DNA from 3 places in the Bradyrhizobium prioriisuperbiae genome. Region 2 is predicted to be linked to each of the others. Evidence: riboswitches for the same ligand, from Rfam matches in the RefSeq annotation. Region 2 holds a riboswitch; each other region holds the start of a gene.
The links. A riboswitch is a leader RNA that binds a small molecule or an ion and turns the genes downstream of it on or off. The one in region 2 is predicted to bind cobalamin.

Region 1: it holds a riboswitch for cobalamin, as region 2 does, so the genes downstream of both, RS897_RS40950 (TonB-dependent receptor) here and RS897_RS13945 (DUF1636 domain-containing protein) in region 2, are expected to answer to the same signal.
Region 3: it holds a riboswitch for cobalamin, as region 2 does, so the genes downstream of both, RS897_RS07370 (ribonucleoside-diphosphate reductase subunit alpha) here and RS897_RS13945 (DUF1636 domain-containing protein) in region 2, are expected to answer to the same signal.

The regions. Positions count from the first base shown of each region.
Region 1 covers NZ_CP135921.1:8,815,820-8,820,694, reverse strand. Annotated here, with positions in the region: gene RS897_RS40950 (TonB-dependent receptor) at 1-2,091, opposite strand, end outside; cobalamin riboswitch at 2,198-2,403, opposite strand; gene RS897_RS40945 (CbtA family protein) at 2,465-3,208, opposite strand; gene RS897_RS40940 (CbtB domain-containing protein) at 3,218-3,400, opposite strand; gene RS897_RS40935 (hypothetical protein) at 3,458-3,715, opposite strand; gene RS897_RS40930 (GntR family transcriptional regulator) at 3,936-4,604, shown strand; gene RS897_RS40925 (phytanoyl-CoA dioxygenase family protein) at 4,666-4,875, shown strand, end outside.
Region 2 covers NZ_CP135921.1:2,957,831-2,962,705, forward strand. Annotated here, with positions in the region: gene cobT (nicotinate-nucleotide--dimethylbenzimidazole phosphoribosyltransferase) at 1-89, opposite strand, end outside; gene cobS (adenosylcobinamide-GDP ribazoletransferase) at 198-956, shown strand; gene RS897_RS13940 (histidine phosphatase family protein) at 958-1,536, shown strand; cobalamin riboswitch at 1,677-1,857, shown strand; gene RS897_RS13945 (DUF1636 domain-containing protein) at 1,964-2,416, shown strand; gene cobU (bifunctional adenosylcobinamide kinase/adenosylcobinamide-phosphate guanylyltransferase) at 2,413-2,946, shown strand; gene cobW (cobalamin biosynthesis protein CobW) at 2,966-3,982, shown strand; gene cobN (cobaltochelatase subunit CobN) at 4,001-4,875, shown strand, end outside.
Region 3 covers NZ_CP135921.1:1,579,503-1,584,377, forward strand. Annotated here, with positions in the region: gene RS897_RS07370 (ribonucleoside-diphosphate reductase subunit alpha) at 1-2,461, opposite strand, end outside; cobalamin riboswitch at 2,571-2,801, opposite strand; gene RS897_RS07375 (nuclear transport factor 2 family protein) at 2,926-3,288, opposite strand; gene RS897_RS07380 (carbohydrate porin) at 3,518-4,875, shown strand, end outside.

The DNA.
Region 1 (4,875 bases), 3.2 Mb from region 2:
GGCGCTGTCTGCATAGGTCTTGCCGACAATCTGCACGCCGCCGTTGACCGACCAGTTCGGTGCGAAGTCCCATGTCGCCCAGATATTCGACAACTGCTGCGGAACGTTGGTCGGAACGTTGCCGGCATAATTGACCAGCACGCCGCCGACCGACTGGGGATTGTCGTCATACTTCGCGCGCAACAGCGCCAGGTTGGCGTCGAGCCGCCAGCCGTAGTCCAGCACCAGGCCGAGCGAGGCCTCGATGCCGCGCGACGATTGCTGTCCAATCTGCTGAACTTTGTTCGGACTGATCGGATCGGCAGCGAGCAGGTTGTTCTTGACGATCTCATAGCCGGCCAGCGTCCACTCGCCACGCCCGTTCCAGAACGACTGTTTGACGCCGACCTCGATCTGTTTGCCGGTGGTCAGAGTGAAGTTCTTCTGCGCAGCGCTCGTCGTGATCAGGGTGCCGACCGGATCGGTGCCGACGGTGTATTGGCCGTAGAACGCGAGATCCTTGATCGGGGTGTAGACCACGCCGGTCCGCCAGCTCGTGCCCGACAGCGCGGTCTCGAAGCTGTTTGCCGGATTGCGGTAGTCGGTGCGGTTGATGGTTGGCTGATCGAAGTTCACCCCGCTGATCACCGTGAGCTGATCGGACAGCGTCAGCCGGTCCTCTGCGAACACCGAATACTGGTTAGTGACGGAACGGAAGCCGAGAGCGGTTGGGCTGGTGGTGTCGAAGAATGATCCTGGATTGAAACTATAGAGATCGACCGACGACGCACCGGCATAGGGCGAGTTGTTGGTGTGAGTGAAGGCAATCCGGTTGACGTCGAAGCCGACCACGGTTTCGTTCTTGAAGCCGAACAGGTGGCCGCGGATGGTGGCATCCATTCGGTTGCCGACCTGGGTCTGATCGTGCAGGATCTCGATATAGTCACTGCGATCGATCTTCCCGGTGGCTGGATTGAATGAATAAGATTCGATATCGCGCCAGTGCCGGCGGGTGGTCAGGGTGTACATCGTGTTGCGCACCGTGACGCTGTCGTTGACATCCCACTCGGTCTTGAACTGGGTCCAGTTGTCCTGATAGCGGATGCGGCTGTCGAGTGCATTGTAGTTCTTGAACCGTAGTGAGTCGTCCAACGTGCCGTTGATCAGCGGCGCACCGAAATAGCGCGACGGCCTGCGGTCGGCGTAGTCGTTGGAGAAGGTGAAGGCGAGGTTGTCCGCCGCCTGCAGCCGCACCGCGGCGGAGATCGCGAGGTTCGAGGTCTTGTCGCGGTCGACCCAGCCGTCGGACATATTGCCGGTGGCGGCCAGGCGATAGCTGACGTTGGGGCTGATCGGGCCGCCGCTGTCCACCGACAGTCGCCGCGTCAGATTGGTGTCCAGCGACAGCTCGGCTTCGTTGCGCTGGACATCGAGCGGCTTCTTCGGGACCACGTTGATGACGCCGCCGATCGCGCCCTGGCCATACAGCACCGACGCCGGGCCGCGCAGCACGTCGATGCGTTCTGCCGACCAGGTGTCGTATGGGAAGGTGATGGTGCCGGCCCCCGGATAGAAACGGGTGCCGTCATAAAGCGTCATCACCGAGTTGGCGCCCGAGAAGCCGCGAGAAGTGAAGGAGATACCGCCGTTACCCGGCTGCGGAGTCGCAGTAATGCCGGTGGCGTTCTGGGTCACCGCGTCGAGTACGTTGTGCTGGCCTCGCTCGCTGATGGTCTGCGCGCTGATACTCTCGACGCTGGCCGGCGTTTGCAGTGGCGTCAGGTTGAGCCGGCTGCCAGTCGCGGTGCGTTGCGTCAGGTCGAGCGCCGGCTTGGCCGCGGCTGCTTGTAGTGACGTCGTGGGGGGAGAGGTGCCGCCGGCTGAACGGGCCGCCTGCCGCGAAGCGACGGCAGCGGCACGCCCGCGTGTGTTGCTGGCCCGCGCCGGCTTGTTGCGGGCGGCGGGTGCCGGAGAGATCTCGATCGGGTCGAGCGAGCCGGGCCGCGTGGCGGTCTGACTCCGGCCGTCTGATGGCATCAGCATGGAAGATAAGGTGAGGGAGCACAGCAGGCCGGCGCTTCGTCTCAGCGCGGCATAGGAACGCGGGATCATCAGGCAACTCGCGGTTACGTGGCACGTCACCGCGAACGCAGTCTCCCCGTCACCTTTCCGGCAACGGTTCGGCTCCCACCAGGACGCCCCCGCCCGATGTGCTCGCGTGTGACCACGACTGACGGCAGGTCTCCTGGCTCACGGGTCATTCGCTTTCGTCGCCTTCCCGAGCTTTTGCGGCCCAGTGGCATGTGACGATGGCTCGCCGTTTACAGTTGCGGGGACAGCTGCGGCATGAGGCCCGATATCAGGTCAGGCCCGCACCGCATTCCCATTTGATCCCCGAAGGGAACCGTCAAAATGACGATAGGTGGTCACTACCCGAGCGTCAACACGCTGAAAGTGTCATACACGGTTCGGTCGTGCGGGTTCGTTATGCCGCGGGAATTGTGACAGACGCCGGTGCTGAAAAGTATCGATAGGCCACGCTGGTTACGCTGCCGAGCAGGCTCCAGAACAGCAGGCTGGTGACCGTGGCGGCAACGACGAAGCGATGCGACAGGGTTTCCGGCACGATGCTGTGGGCATTCTCAACCTGTGGCGCGCCGATCGCATGCGGTAGGATCAGGAGCGCGATGCCGAGCACTGCGGCCCACGGCGCGCGCCGGAGAAACAGCAGGCCCAGTCCGCCGGCCGTTGCCGCCGCCGTCCCGACCCACCAGATCTGGCGCGCCAACAGCGGAGCCACCGGCATGCCCGGAAGTTCGGGCGGCAGGCCAAGACCGGGCGCGATCGTGAACACGGCAAAGCCGCTGAGCCCCCACAGCAAACCTTCATGCCATGTCACGACAAGGCCGCGCAGTGCGAAAACTCCCGCCAAAAGCAGCGCGAAACCGATCGCGGTCAGGATGTTGGCCGCGGCGGTATAGGAGTTGCGCTCCCAGCCGTTGCGCGGCTCCCACGCCTCAGTATGGTCGTGGCCGGCATGGTCGTGGTCGGCATGTCCGACAGTGACGGCTGGTTTGTTGGCGGAGGCCGCCGGCTTTTCCGCGGTCTTCTCGTAGGTTTCGCCCCTCAGGATCAGCGGCACGGTGCCGAACTGCTGCACCACCGTGATCAGCGCGCCGACAATGAACCCGGCGACCATGGCCGAAAAGACGATTGAACGAAAAATCACGTGACTGACTTAGTGGCAGGGGAAGGCGTTGGAATGCCGGACGTCATGGGCCGCGTTGTGCACCACGTCGATGTGGGAAAAGCCCACCATGCCGATCACGAACAGGCCGAGCGCCATCGCCATCACGGCCTGCAGCACCACGCTGGCGTCCTTGGTGGCAACGGGCAGGTGAGCGGTCTGGGATTGCTGCATGTCGGGCTCCTCAATTCACGGCACCGTTCTAATCGATGCCGGGCGTGCTCGCGACGATTATTTTTTCAGGGCACGTGCCACATCGCGGCTGGTGAGATGGAAGTTGACGCCTTCGGCCAGGTTCTTGCGGCTGATCTTGGCGGAGGCCGCGGCCTGAAACGCGGGCTCATGAGTCCTGAAATAAGCCAGGCAGTCGTTCGGTGCGGGGAGCGACCGCAGCAGGGTGCGGAAGGCATGCCGATGCACCATGCAGAAGCCATGCTGGCCGTCGGTCTCAAACATCAGGGCATCGATATCGTCGCGCCAGGTCGCCATTCGCACGCCAGAGTGAAATCGCCGGAGATCGTCATCGACCTCTGCGACAGGGCGGTCGCCAGATCAAGTCACCGACATCGCGCCGGGACATCGGAACCAGACCCGGCAAGGGGGTGATCCAGGTTGCCGGCGGGACAAGCCGCGATCTTGACATATATATAAAGTGAGGCATATCATTCGAATTCTGAGTTCGGAATTCCGAATTCAAAAATGGTGGCCCATGTTTCCGCTGGATCAAGCCCCGAACCTGATCGAACAGGTCTACGCCCGGATTCTCGAAGGGATTTCCGACCACACCCTGCCGCCGGGCCGGCGCATCCGGCAGAGCGAACTCGCCGAGCAACTCGGGGTGTCGCGTCAGCCGGTCAGCCACGCGCTGCATCTGCTGCATCGCCAGGGGCTGGTGGCTGAAAGCGGCCGCAAGGGCTTTGAAGTCACCCGACTCGATCCCGTCCGCATCCGCCAGCTTTATGAAGTGCGCGGCGCCATCGATGGCCTTGCCGCGCGGTTGGCGGCCGAGCGCGTGAAGGCGGACGACGCCGATTGCACCGAACTCGATCGGGCGTTGAAAGCCGGGCGCGAGATCGACGCATCCACGTCGCTGTCGACGCTGATCACGCGGGATGTCGATTTCCATCGCGCCATCTATCGGCTGTCCGGCAACCCGGCGATTGAGGAAACGGTGTCGCCGCAATGGCCGCACATGCGCCGCTCGATGGCCACCGTGCTGGCCGAACTCGATTATCGTGCCAGCGCCTGGCACGAGCACGAGACCATTGCCGCGCGGATCTTTGCCGGCGATGCGGACGCCGCCGAGAGCGCCGCGAGAGGCCATGCCCTCACCGCCGGACGTGCCACCGAACAACGCCTGACCCCGATCCGGACGTGACCGCTTCTGCACGACAAGACTGCCAAATAAAATCGACCAAGAACATCAGGAGGACGCCCCCATGAAACTGACCCAGCAGCAGATCGAGACGTTCCACACCGAAGGCTGGCTGTTCCTGCCCGAGCTCTTCAACCCTGAGGAAGTCGATCTGCTTCGCCGCGAGGCGCTTGCGATCTATGACCAGCATCGCCCGGAAGTCTGGCGCGAGAAAACCGGCGCGCCGCGCACGGCGTTTGCCGCGCATACCTATAACGAAGCCTTCCGGTTGCTC
Region 2 (4,875 bases):
CGTTCAGCGGCGACGGTTGCCGCCTGTACGTTGCCATGGGCAAGGTCGTGGCAGAACGTGTGGATATCGTTGCTTGTTTCGAAGCGCATGAAAAACCTGCATAGCGTTTTCCGATCCAGCCGGATCGGACATACGCGTCAAATTCCAAGTTGAAGCATTTTCCGGCAAGGTGCTGGAAAATCGCCCCGAGATCGGCGATGTCTCATAACATGAAAGACTGGCTCGATGATCTGCGTCTCGCCATCATGTTCCTGACGCGGCTGCCCATTCCGCATTCGGATGGCGTTGTCAACTTCCAGCGCGCGATGCGGGTGTTTCCGTTGGTTGCGGCGGGGATCGGTCTGGTCATGGGTCTGGTTCAGCTTGGCCTTCTCAGACTCGGCCTGCCGGCGCTGGCTGCGGCAGCGCTGACCCTCGGCGCCAGCGCGCTGCTGACAGGAGCCCTGCATGAGGATGGCCTCGGCGATACGGCGGATGGTTTTGGCGGTGGCCGCGACACCGCGGCGAAACTCGAAATCATGCGCGACAGCCGGATCGGCACCTATGGGACGCTGGCGCTGATGGTCAGTTTCGCCGCCAAGCTGGCCGCGCTCGCGGCGCTGCCACCAGCCTTTGTCATTCCTGGCCTCGTCGCCACTCATGCGTTGGCGCGCAGCCCGCTGCCGGCGATGGCCGTGCTGCTGCCGCCGGCGCGCAGCGATGGCCTCAGCGTCACGGCGGGAACGCCCGATCAGGCTACGGCGATCACGGCTGCCGCGTTCGGGTTTGTCATCACGCTGATCTGTCTGCCGTGGAGCGCGGCCTTCGCGGCAATTGTGGCGACGATCCTTGCCGCAGCAGGCATGGGATGGCTGGCGCGCCGGCATGTCGGCGGTTACACCGGTGATGTGCTGGGCGGCACGGAGCAGGTCTGCGAAACGCTGATCCTGCTGCTGTTGGCCGCACGGTTGTCCTGAGATGAGCAGCATCGCGCGGTTCTGGCTGATCAGACATGCGACGGTCGATGGACCGCGTGGCGTGATCCATGCGCCGGAGGCACCGGCGGATACCAGTGACGTAGCCGCCTTTGCGGCTCTGAGAAACGTGCTTCCGCTGGCGCCGGCCTTCTGCAGTCCGGCACGCCGCACCCGGGAGACCGCGATCGCACTCGGCCTCGACCCCACGATCGCGCCAGCGTTTCGTGAGCAGGATTTCGGTGCCTGGACCGGCCGCCGTCATGATGATCTCGCTGCGGAGATGGGCGATGCCTATCGGGCGTTCTGGGATGCGTCCGCGAGCAACCGGCCGCCGGGCGGTGAGAGTTTTGTCGACCAGATCGCGCGGGTCAGGAATGGCCTGCAGGAATTGCCCGACGGAGATGTGATTCTTGTGGTGCATTCCGGCACGGTGCGAGCCGCGCTGGCGATCGCGCTGGATATCACTCCGGATAATGCCTTGCGCTTTGTCATAGATCCGTTGTCGTTGACCCGAATCGACCGGCTTGACACCGGCTGGCGCATTGTCGCGGTGAACCGTCATGCGTCGGCGCGCGGTTGACCCCGGGCACCCCGGCGGATACCGTCCCGCTCGATGGTCCTTCCACGAGCGCGTTTTTAAGCGAAGTGGGGACCGGTTCGCGTGAAGAAAACGCGCTCTAATATAATTAGAGCGAATTCGAGCGCAAAACCGGTGTCCACTTTTGCTGAATTCGCTCTACGAAGGTGAAAAGGGAAGCCGGTGCGAGCCTGTCTCAAACCCGGCGCTGCCCCCGCAACTGTAAGCGACGAGCCTGTGCCGAAGCCACTGGGAGGTCCCGGGAAGGCGGCGATCAGGCAGCGACCCGCCAGCCAGGAGACCTGCCATCACGAACTGTGCTTTGGCGGCGTTGGGGCGGGGTGCACCTGACGGGAGCGTTGACCGATGGCTTGCGCCATCGCGCGATCCGACAAAGCTCGCGGCCTTAAGGCCTGAATTTGAGCTTGTGATGGATCGTCCCGACCCGGACCCAGGCACCACTGTTTGTTTCGCGCCCGATGAGCCCGCGGTGCTGCGTGATGACGTCGTCGTCAGCGTCTGCACCACCTGCCGCGCCGCCGGTTCCAAGGAGCCCGCGACCGAAGGGCCGGCGCTGCTGGATGCGCTGAAGCAGACATTCGGAGACAATCGGCAGGCCCGCGTGCGCGCTGTGCAGTGTCTCAGCGTATGCAAGCGGCCGGTGACGGTCGCGGTGACCAGCAGCGACGGCTACACTTTCCTGTTCGGCGATCTGGATGTCGAACGCGGCGTGCCGGCACTGGCGGATTTCGTCGAATCCTATCGTGTGTCCAACCACGGGCTGGTTCCCTGGCGCGCGCGCGCCGAAGTTTTGCGCAAGGGCATGGTGGCGCGCGTCCCGCCGCCGGGCTGGTCACCCGAAAATGGCGAGCCGCCGAAATGACGGCTTTGGTGACCACGCTGGTGCTCGGCGGCGCACGTTCGGGAAAATCGTCTTTCGCGGAAAAGCTGATCACGGACAGCGGCCTGTCGAAAATCTATCTCGCGACCGCAACCGCCGACGATGACGAGATGCGCGAGCGCATCGAACGGCATCGCGCGCAACGTGGCGAGGGCTGGCGCACCATTGAAGCGCCGCTCGATCTGGTGGAAACGCTGGCGCGGGAAGGTCGCGATGGCGTGGTGCTGGTGGATTGCCTAACGCTGTGGCTCTCCAACCTGATGCATGCCGGCCGCGATGCCGCGCGGGAATCGCAGCGGCTTGCCACCTGGCTGACGGTATCGCCCGGCCCGGTCGTGCTGGTATCGAATGAAGTCGGCCTTGGCCTCGTTCCCGAAACGCCGCTCGGCCGCAGCTTTCGCGATGCACAGGGCCGGCTCAATCAAATCATTGCTGCGGCGGTACCCGACGTTGCTTTTGTCGCCGCCGGATTGCCGCTCTGGCTCAAATGCTCATCGTCCTCGACGACCTGATACTGGAGATGTCTGCCACATGACCACCCGTGTTCCCGTGACCGTGCTGACCGGCTTCCTTGGCGCCGGCAAGACCACGCTGCTGCGCTCGCTGTTGACGCAGGCTGACGGCCGCCGCATCGCCGTGATTGTCAACGAGTTCGGCGATGCCGGCTTCGATGGCGGCCTTGTGGAAGAGTGCGCGGCCAAGGCCTGCGCCCCCGGCGATATCGTCGAGCTCACCAATGGCTGCATCTGCTGCACGGTGGCGGACGATTTCATTCCGACCATGGACAAATTGCTGTCCCGCGATCGGCCGCTCGACGCCATTGTCATCGAAACCTCCGGACTCGCGCTGCCGCAGCCGTTGCTGAAGGCGTTTGCCTGGCCGGATGTGCGTACCCGCGCCACCGTCGACGGCGTGGTGACCGTGGTCGATGCCCTGGCGCTGGCTGAGGGACGTGTGACGCTTGATGAAGCGGCGCTGGCCGATCAGCGCGCCGCGGATCCGTCGCTTGATCATGACGACCCGATCGAGGAGGTGTTCGAGGACCAGCTCGCCTGCGCCGATCTCGTGGTGTTGTCGAAGAGTGATCTGGTCGATCCGGCGGCGCTTGGCGATATCGAGACGCGGCTTGCGGCGACACTTCGCCCGGGCGTGCGGCTGGTGCGTTCGGGCGGCACGCTGCCGCCGCATGTCCTGGTAGGATTGAACGCCACGGCCGAGGACGATCTCGCGGGCCGCGCCGGACATCATGGCGAGGAAGAAGAGCACGACCATGACGATTTCGACAGCATTGTCGTGATTCCGTCCGCTACCGACAGCGTGGAGACCATGCGCGCGCGCGTCACCCAGGCGCTCGGTCTCGACGGCGTGCTGCGGGTCAAGGGCCATGCCCGGGTCACCGATAAATCCGCGCCGGCCGTGGTGCAGGCGGTCGGCAGCCGTGTCGATATTTCGTTCGCCCGGCCCGATGTCAAACAGGCCGAACATCTGGTCGTGATCGGCCTGAAGGGATTTGACAGCGATGCGGTGCGCCGCGCACTTGTGGGATGAGGATCGTCTGCGACAACGATGCATCTGAAGCTCGATACCAGCGGGGCCATTGACGACGGCGATCTCGCGCGCGATCTCGGTCAGGAGACCGCCGATATCGTGGTGCTGTCGGCCGCCGACAGCGAGCTTGCGGCGTTCGGTGCGGCGGCGACGAAGCTTCCGCCGGGCTTTCCGTCGATCGCATTGACCAACCTGCTTGCGCTTGGTCATCCAGCGTCGGTCGATGCCTATGTCGAGCGGACATTGAGCTCTGCCAAGATCGTGGTGCTGCGCATGCTGGGCGGAGAGAGCTACTGGCCGCACGGCGTCGAAAGCCTGCGTGCCGATGCGCTGCGTCGCGGTGCGCTGTTTGCTTGTGTTCCCGGCGAGTTGACCTGGAACCAGCACCTGGCGGCGCGCGGCACGCTCGATGCTGCGGCCACCCAGCAGCTGTGGCGCTATTGCAGCGAAGGCGGCGTCGAGAATGCCGAACTGGCGCTGCGTTTCGCAGCGCATTTGATCGGGCGGGCTGATGAGCCGCCGGCGCCACGGCCGATGCCGGCCGCCGGCTTCTGGCCGCACGACGTCACGCATGCGGATCGCCCCAATGTGGCAGTGATTTTTTATCGCGCGCTTGTCGCCGGCGCTGATACGGCGCCGATTACAGCGTTATGCGAAGCGCTGGACGCGTTGGGGTTCAATCCGATCGGCCTTTATGTCACCAGCCTGAAAGACGAGCGCTCAGCAGCCTTCCTCCGTGCGGCGCTGGCGGCGCATCCGCCCGATGTCATCATCAATGCCACCGCATTTGCCACCGCGACCGCCCAGGACGACACCGGCGTGCTCGCGGCGTTCGACTGCCCGGTGCTGCAGGTCGCGCTGGCGGGATCCTCGTTTGCGAACTGGCAGGCCTC
Region 3 (4,875 bases), 1.4 Mb from region 2:
CCTCGTCCCACAGGCCGCGGGCCTTGAGGTCATGCACCAGCGCCGCGTTCACCACGGTGAAGTCGCCGGACATGTTCGATTTGACATACAGGTTCTGGTAGGCCGGCTCGATCGACTGCGCCACACCACAAATGTTGGAGATCGTCGCGGTCGGCGCGATCGCCATCACGTTGGAGTTGCGCATGCCGACCTTCTTGACCCGCGCACGCAGTGGCTCCCAGTCGAGTGCGACTGAGCGATCGAGATCCAGCACGCCGCCTCGCGCACCGGCCAGGTGCTCCACCGAATCGATCGGCAGGATGCCCCGGCTCCACAACGAGCCATCAAACGACGGATAGCGCCCGCGCTCGGCGGCGAGATCGACCGAGGCCGAGATGGCGTGGAAGCTCAGCGCTTCCATGCTCTGGTCGGCGAAAGCCACGGCGGCATCTGACGCATAGGGCAGACGCAGGATCTGGATCGCATCATGGAAACCCATGATGCCGAGCCCGACCGGGCGATGCTGCAGGTTGGAACGGCGCGCTTCCGGAATCGTGTAGAAATTGACATCGATGACGTTGTCGAGCATGCGCACCGCGGTCTTCACGGTGCGGGCGAGCTTGGCCTGGTCGAGACCAGTCGGTGTGACATGGGCGACGAGATTGATCGAGCCAAGGTTGCAGACGGCGACTTCGGTGTCCGAAGTGTTGAGCGTGATCTCGGTGCAGAGATTGGAGGAATGCACCACACCGATGTGATTCTGCGGCGAGCGGATGTTGCAGGGATCCTTGAAGGTGATCCACGGATGCCCGGTTTCGAACAGCATGGTCAGCATCTTGCGCCAGAGGTCGACCGCGCGCAGCGTCTTGTACACGCGCATGTCGCCGCGCGCCGCCTTGGCTTCATAGGCCTCATAGGCTTTGGCAAACGCCGGCCCGTAGAGATCATGCAGATCGGCGGTCTCGTCCGGTGAGAACAGCGTCCACTGGCCATCGGCCTCGATGCGCTGCATGAACAAGTCGGGCACCCAGTTGGCGGTGTTCATGTCATGGGTGCGGCGGCGATCGTCGCCGGTGTTCTTGCGCAGGTCGAGGAATTCCTCGATGTCGACATGCCAAGTCTCGAGGTAAGCGCAGACCGCGCCCTTGCGCTTGCCGCCCTGGTTGACGGCAATCGCAGTGTCGTTCGCAACCTTCAGGAACGGCACCACGCCCTGGCTCTCGCCGTTGGTGCCCTTGATGTGGGCGCCGAGGCCGCGGACACGGGTCCAGTCGTTGCCGAGGCCGCCGGAGTATTTCGCCAGCAGCGCATTGTCCTTGACCGACTTGAAGATGCCGTCGAGGTCATCGGGAACCGTGGTGAGAAAGCAGGACGACAGCTGCGGCCGCAGCGTGCCGGCATTGAACAGCGTCGGCGTCGAGGCCATGAAGTCGAATGACGACAAGAGTTCGTAGAACTCGATGGCGCGGGCTTCGCGATCGATCTCCCTGACCGCAACGCCCATGGCGACGCGCATGAAGAACGCCTGCGGCAGTTCGAACCGGGTGCCGTCGACATGCAGGAAATAGCGGTCGTACAGCGTCTGCAGTCCGAGGAACTGGAATTGCTGATCGCGCTCCGGCTTCAGGGCCGCCGCAAGCCGCGGCAGGTCGAACCGGCGCAATTCCGGATCGAGCAGTTCGTTGGCGATGCCGACATTGATGTAGGCGTGGAAATAATCGGCATAAAGGCCGGCCATCTCAGCCTGGCTGACCAGTTGCTCGCGCTTGTGCACGAAGGTCAAGGCTTCGCGGCGCAACGCATCCAGCAGCAGCCTCGCGCTGACATAAGCGTAATTCGGCTCCTGTTCGACCAAGGTGCGCGCGGCCATCACCTGGGCCTGGCCGAGCTCCTCGATGGTCATGCCGTCATAGAGATTGCGGCGGGCTTCGCTCAGAACCGGCTCGGTGGAGACGCCCTCCAATCCGGCGCAGGCTTCCGTGACAACGCGCAGCAGCCGCGCCTCATCGAGCGGACGCAATTGGCCATCACTGCCTTTGACATGCAGTGCGAGAGCAGCGGGCGCCGCCGTCGCTTCGGATGATTCGCGGCGCGCTTTTGCGCGCTCTTCGCGGTACAGCACATAAGCGCGGGCGACCTTGTGATGGCCGCCGCGCATCAGCGACAGCTCGACCTGGTCCTGGATGTCTTCGATGTGCAGTGCGCGCTGTGCATCGACGCGCCGGGTCAGCGCGGAGACCACCTGCGCGGTGAGCTCCTCGACAGCTTCGTGCACGCGGCGCGACGCGGCGGCGCTGGCGCCTTCGACGGCGAGGAACGCGCGCGTCACGGCGACCGCGATCTTGCCGGCGTCGAAGGTGCTGACGGTGCCGTTGCGGCGGATCACATGAAATGCCGGCGCGGAGAACGATGCGTCTTGCGGACGCGGTGCCGAAATCGGCGACACGTGACCGTTGTTGGAAATTTCGATGGAGAGAGACATTCGGCAACCCCTTCTTGGATCAGGGGGCTTGGGCCGTGGGACGCTGCGTGAATGCGGCCGACCATATGGCCAGCCGTCAGCAAGCGACCACCGGGGCACCCCGCCCGAGGACGATTCTGGTGTCACGGCAGGTCTCCTGGCTCCGGGTCGTCGCTTCAGTCTGCCTTCCCGGGCGCAAAAAACATGCGTCCAGTGGACTCGTGAGACGTCAGCTCGCCGTTACAGTTGCGGGGGCAGCACCGGCCTGGCCAACGATCGCGGAATGATCGCGCGGCGCACCGGCTTCCCTCTTAGCTTCCAAGACAGAGATCCTAGAAGAACCATGACCACAACATCTGGTATGAGCGCCCGATTCGCGTCAATAGGCTGACCGACTATTTGTTTGTGGATGCGCGTGGACAGCGGGGATGACGCTGCCCGGCAGCCGATGTTGTTACCAGATCGTTAAAACGGAACCGTCTGCCTCAGGTTTTCGGCGGAGTCGGATCGTAAAAGAAGCGCTCACGAAAAACCTTGTCGCCGCGCCACTCCTGCAGCGCGACCTCGTCGACCTTGCGCACGCGGCCCTCCCGGTCGGTGAGCTCGAAGATCCAGTGGATCGCCACATGGTCGCCTTCGACGGTCGAGGCCAGCGCCTTGGAATAGACGTTGGTCATGCGCGCCAGGACCCCGCGCTCATGCGCCACCAGCAGGTCGCGGCCGACACGCGGCGGCGCGGCGTTTTCCTGCATGCTGGCGTCTTCAGTGTAATAGCGCTCGATGGCGCCGGCGTGATCGCCGCTTTCAACCACGGCAATGAACTCATCGAGACGTGCGCGTGACGGCATGGAGACTCCCTTCGATCGGCTTGCGCTTGTTGTTTCAAGCTTCAAGTAAGCAGACGCCGGCCGATCGCAACGTCCGCCGCCCGACGAACCTGGGCGACGCCGTGCCGTGTCGCGCAGACCATTGCTTTTGCGAGTGAATTGCATGTGGCTTGCCAGCTCCTGCCGATCCATGTCACATTCAATTGCGAATAAGTTGCAATAGCAATATCCGCAGGCGCGTGGGGCCGCAATGGGACGTTCGACCGGATGGCCGAAACTGCTGGGTGGGCTGGCCTTGATGATTCCGGCGCTGATGCCGAGATCCGGCCGGGCCGCCGATATCACACTGCCGCTGAAGGCGCCGCTTTGGACAGCAGCCTATGACTGGAGCGGCGTTTATCTCGGCGGCCACGCGGGCTACGGCTTCGGCCGCGGCGATGCCACGGTGCGCGATCCGGATCAGGTCGGCGGACGTCACGGCTTTGGCGGCCAGATCGGCGGCGTGCAGGTCGGCTATAATTACGTGCTGCCGTCGCGCCTGCTGCTCGGCATCGAAGCCGACGCCATGCTGCCGAACTACTTTCTTTCCAACGGCGCGGTGTGGTCCGGCGCAACTGCGCAAAACAGCTTCACCGAGCAGGTCGACTACATCGCCACCCTGCGCGGGCGGCTCGGCTACGTCACCGGCAACTGGATGGTCTATGGCACCGGCGGCCTTGCGCTCTCGAGCAGCCAGGTCACCCGCAGCTCACTGAGCACCGACGACGAACTGACCAAAGGCCTGATGCGCACCGGCTGGGCCGCCGGCGCCGGCATCGAATACGGCTTCGCACGCGACTGGAGCGCGCGCCTTGAATATCTCCACGCGCATTTCGGGCAGTGGCGCACCGAGTTCAGCCCCGGCAGTTCCTATGCCTCCGCCATGAATTTTTCCGCCCTCAGGCTCGGGCTCAACCGCAAGCTCGACTGGTCCGATGTCACCGCCGCCTGGGACGGCCGCCCGATCACCGCCCCGGACAACAGCAATTGGGAAATCCACGGCCAGACCACCTACATCCAGCAGGCCTATCCGTCATTCCGCTCGCTTTATTACGGACCCAACAGCCTGCACGACAGCGCCCAGACCAAGCAGACCTGGAGCACCAGCCTGTTTCTCACCTTCGGCCTGTGGGATGGCGCGGAGCTCTATTACAACCCGGAACTATTGCAGGGCTTCGGCCTCAGCGACACCACGGGCCTTGGCGGCTTCCCGAACGGTGAAGCGCAGAAGTCGGATTTCCTCTATCCGCACTACAACACCTCGCGCCTGTTCCTGCGCCAGACCTTCGGCTTCGGCGGCGAACAGGAGACGATCAACAGCGACTACGGCCAGATGTCCGGCAAGCGCGACATCTCGCGGCTGACCATCCAGGTCGGCAAGTTCGCCGTGCATGACGTGTTCGACAACAACGCCTATGCGCAGGACGCCCGCGTCGACTTTCTCAACTGGTCGATCTGGGCCGCGGGCGCGTTCGATTATCCGGCCGACAAGGTCGGGCTGACTTATGGCGCCGTCGCCGAATTCAACCAGAAACAATGGGCGCTGCGCGCCGGTTACTTCCTCACCGG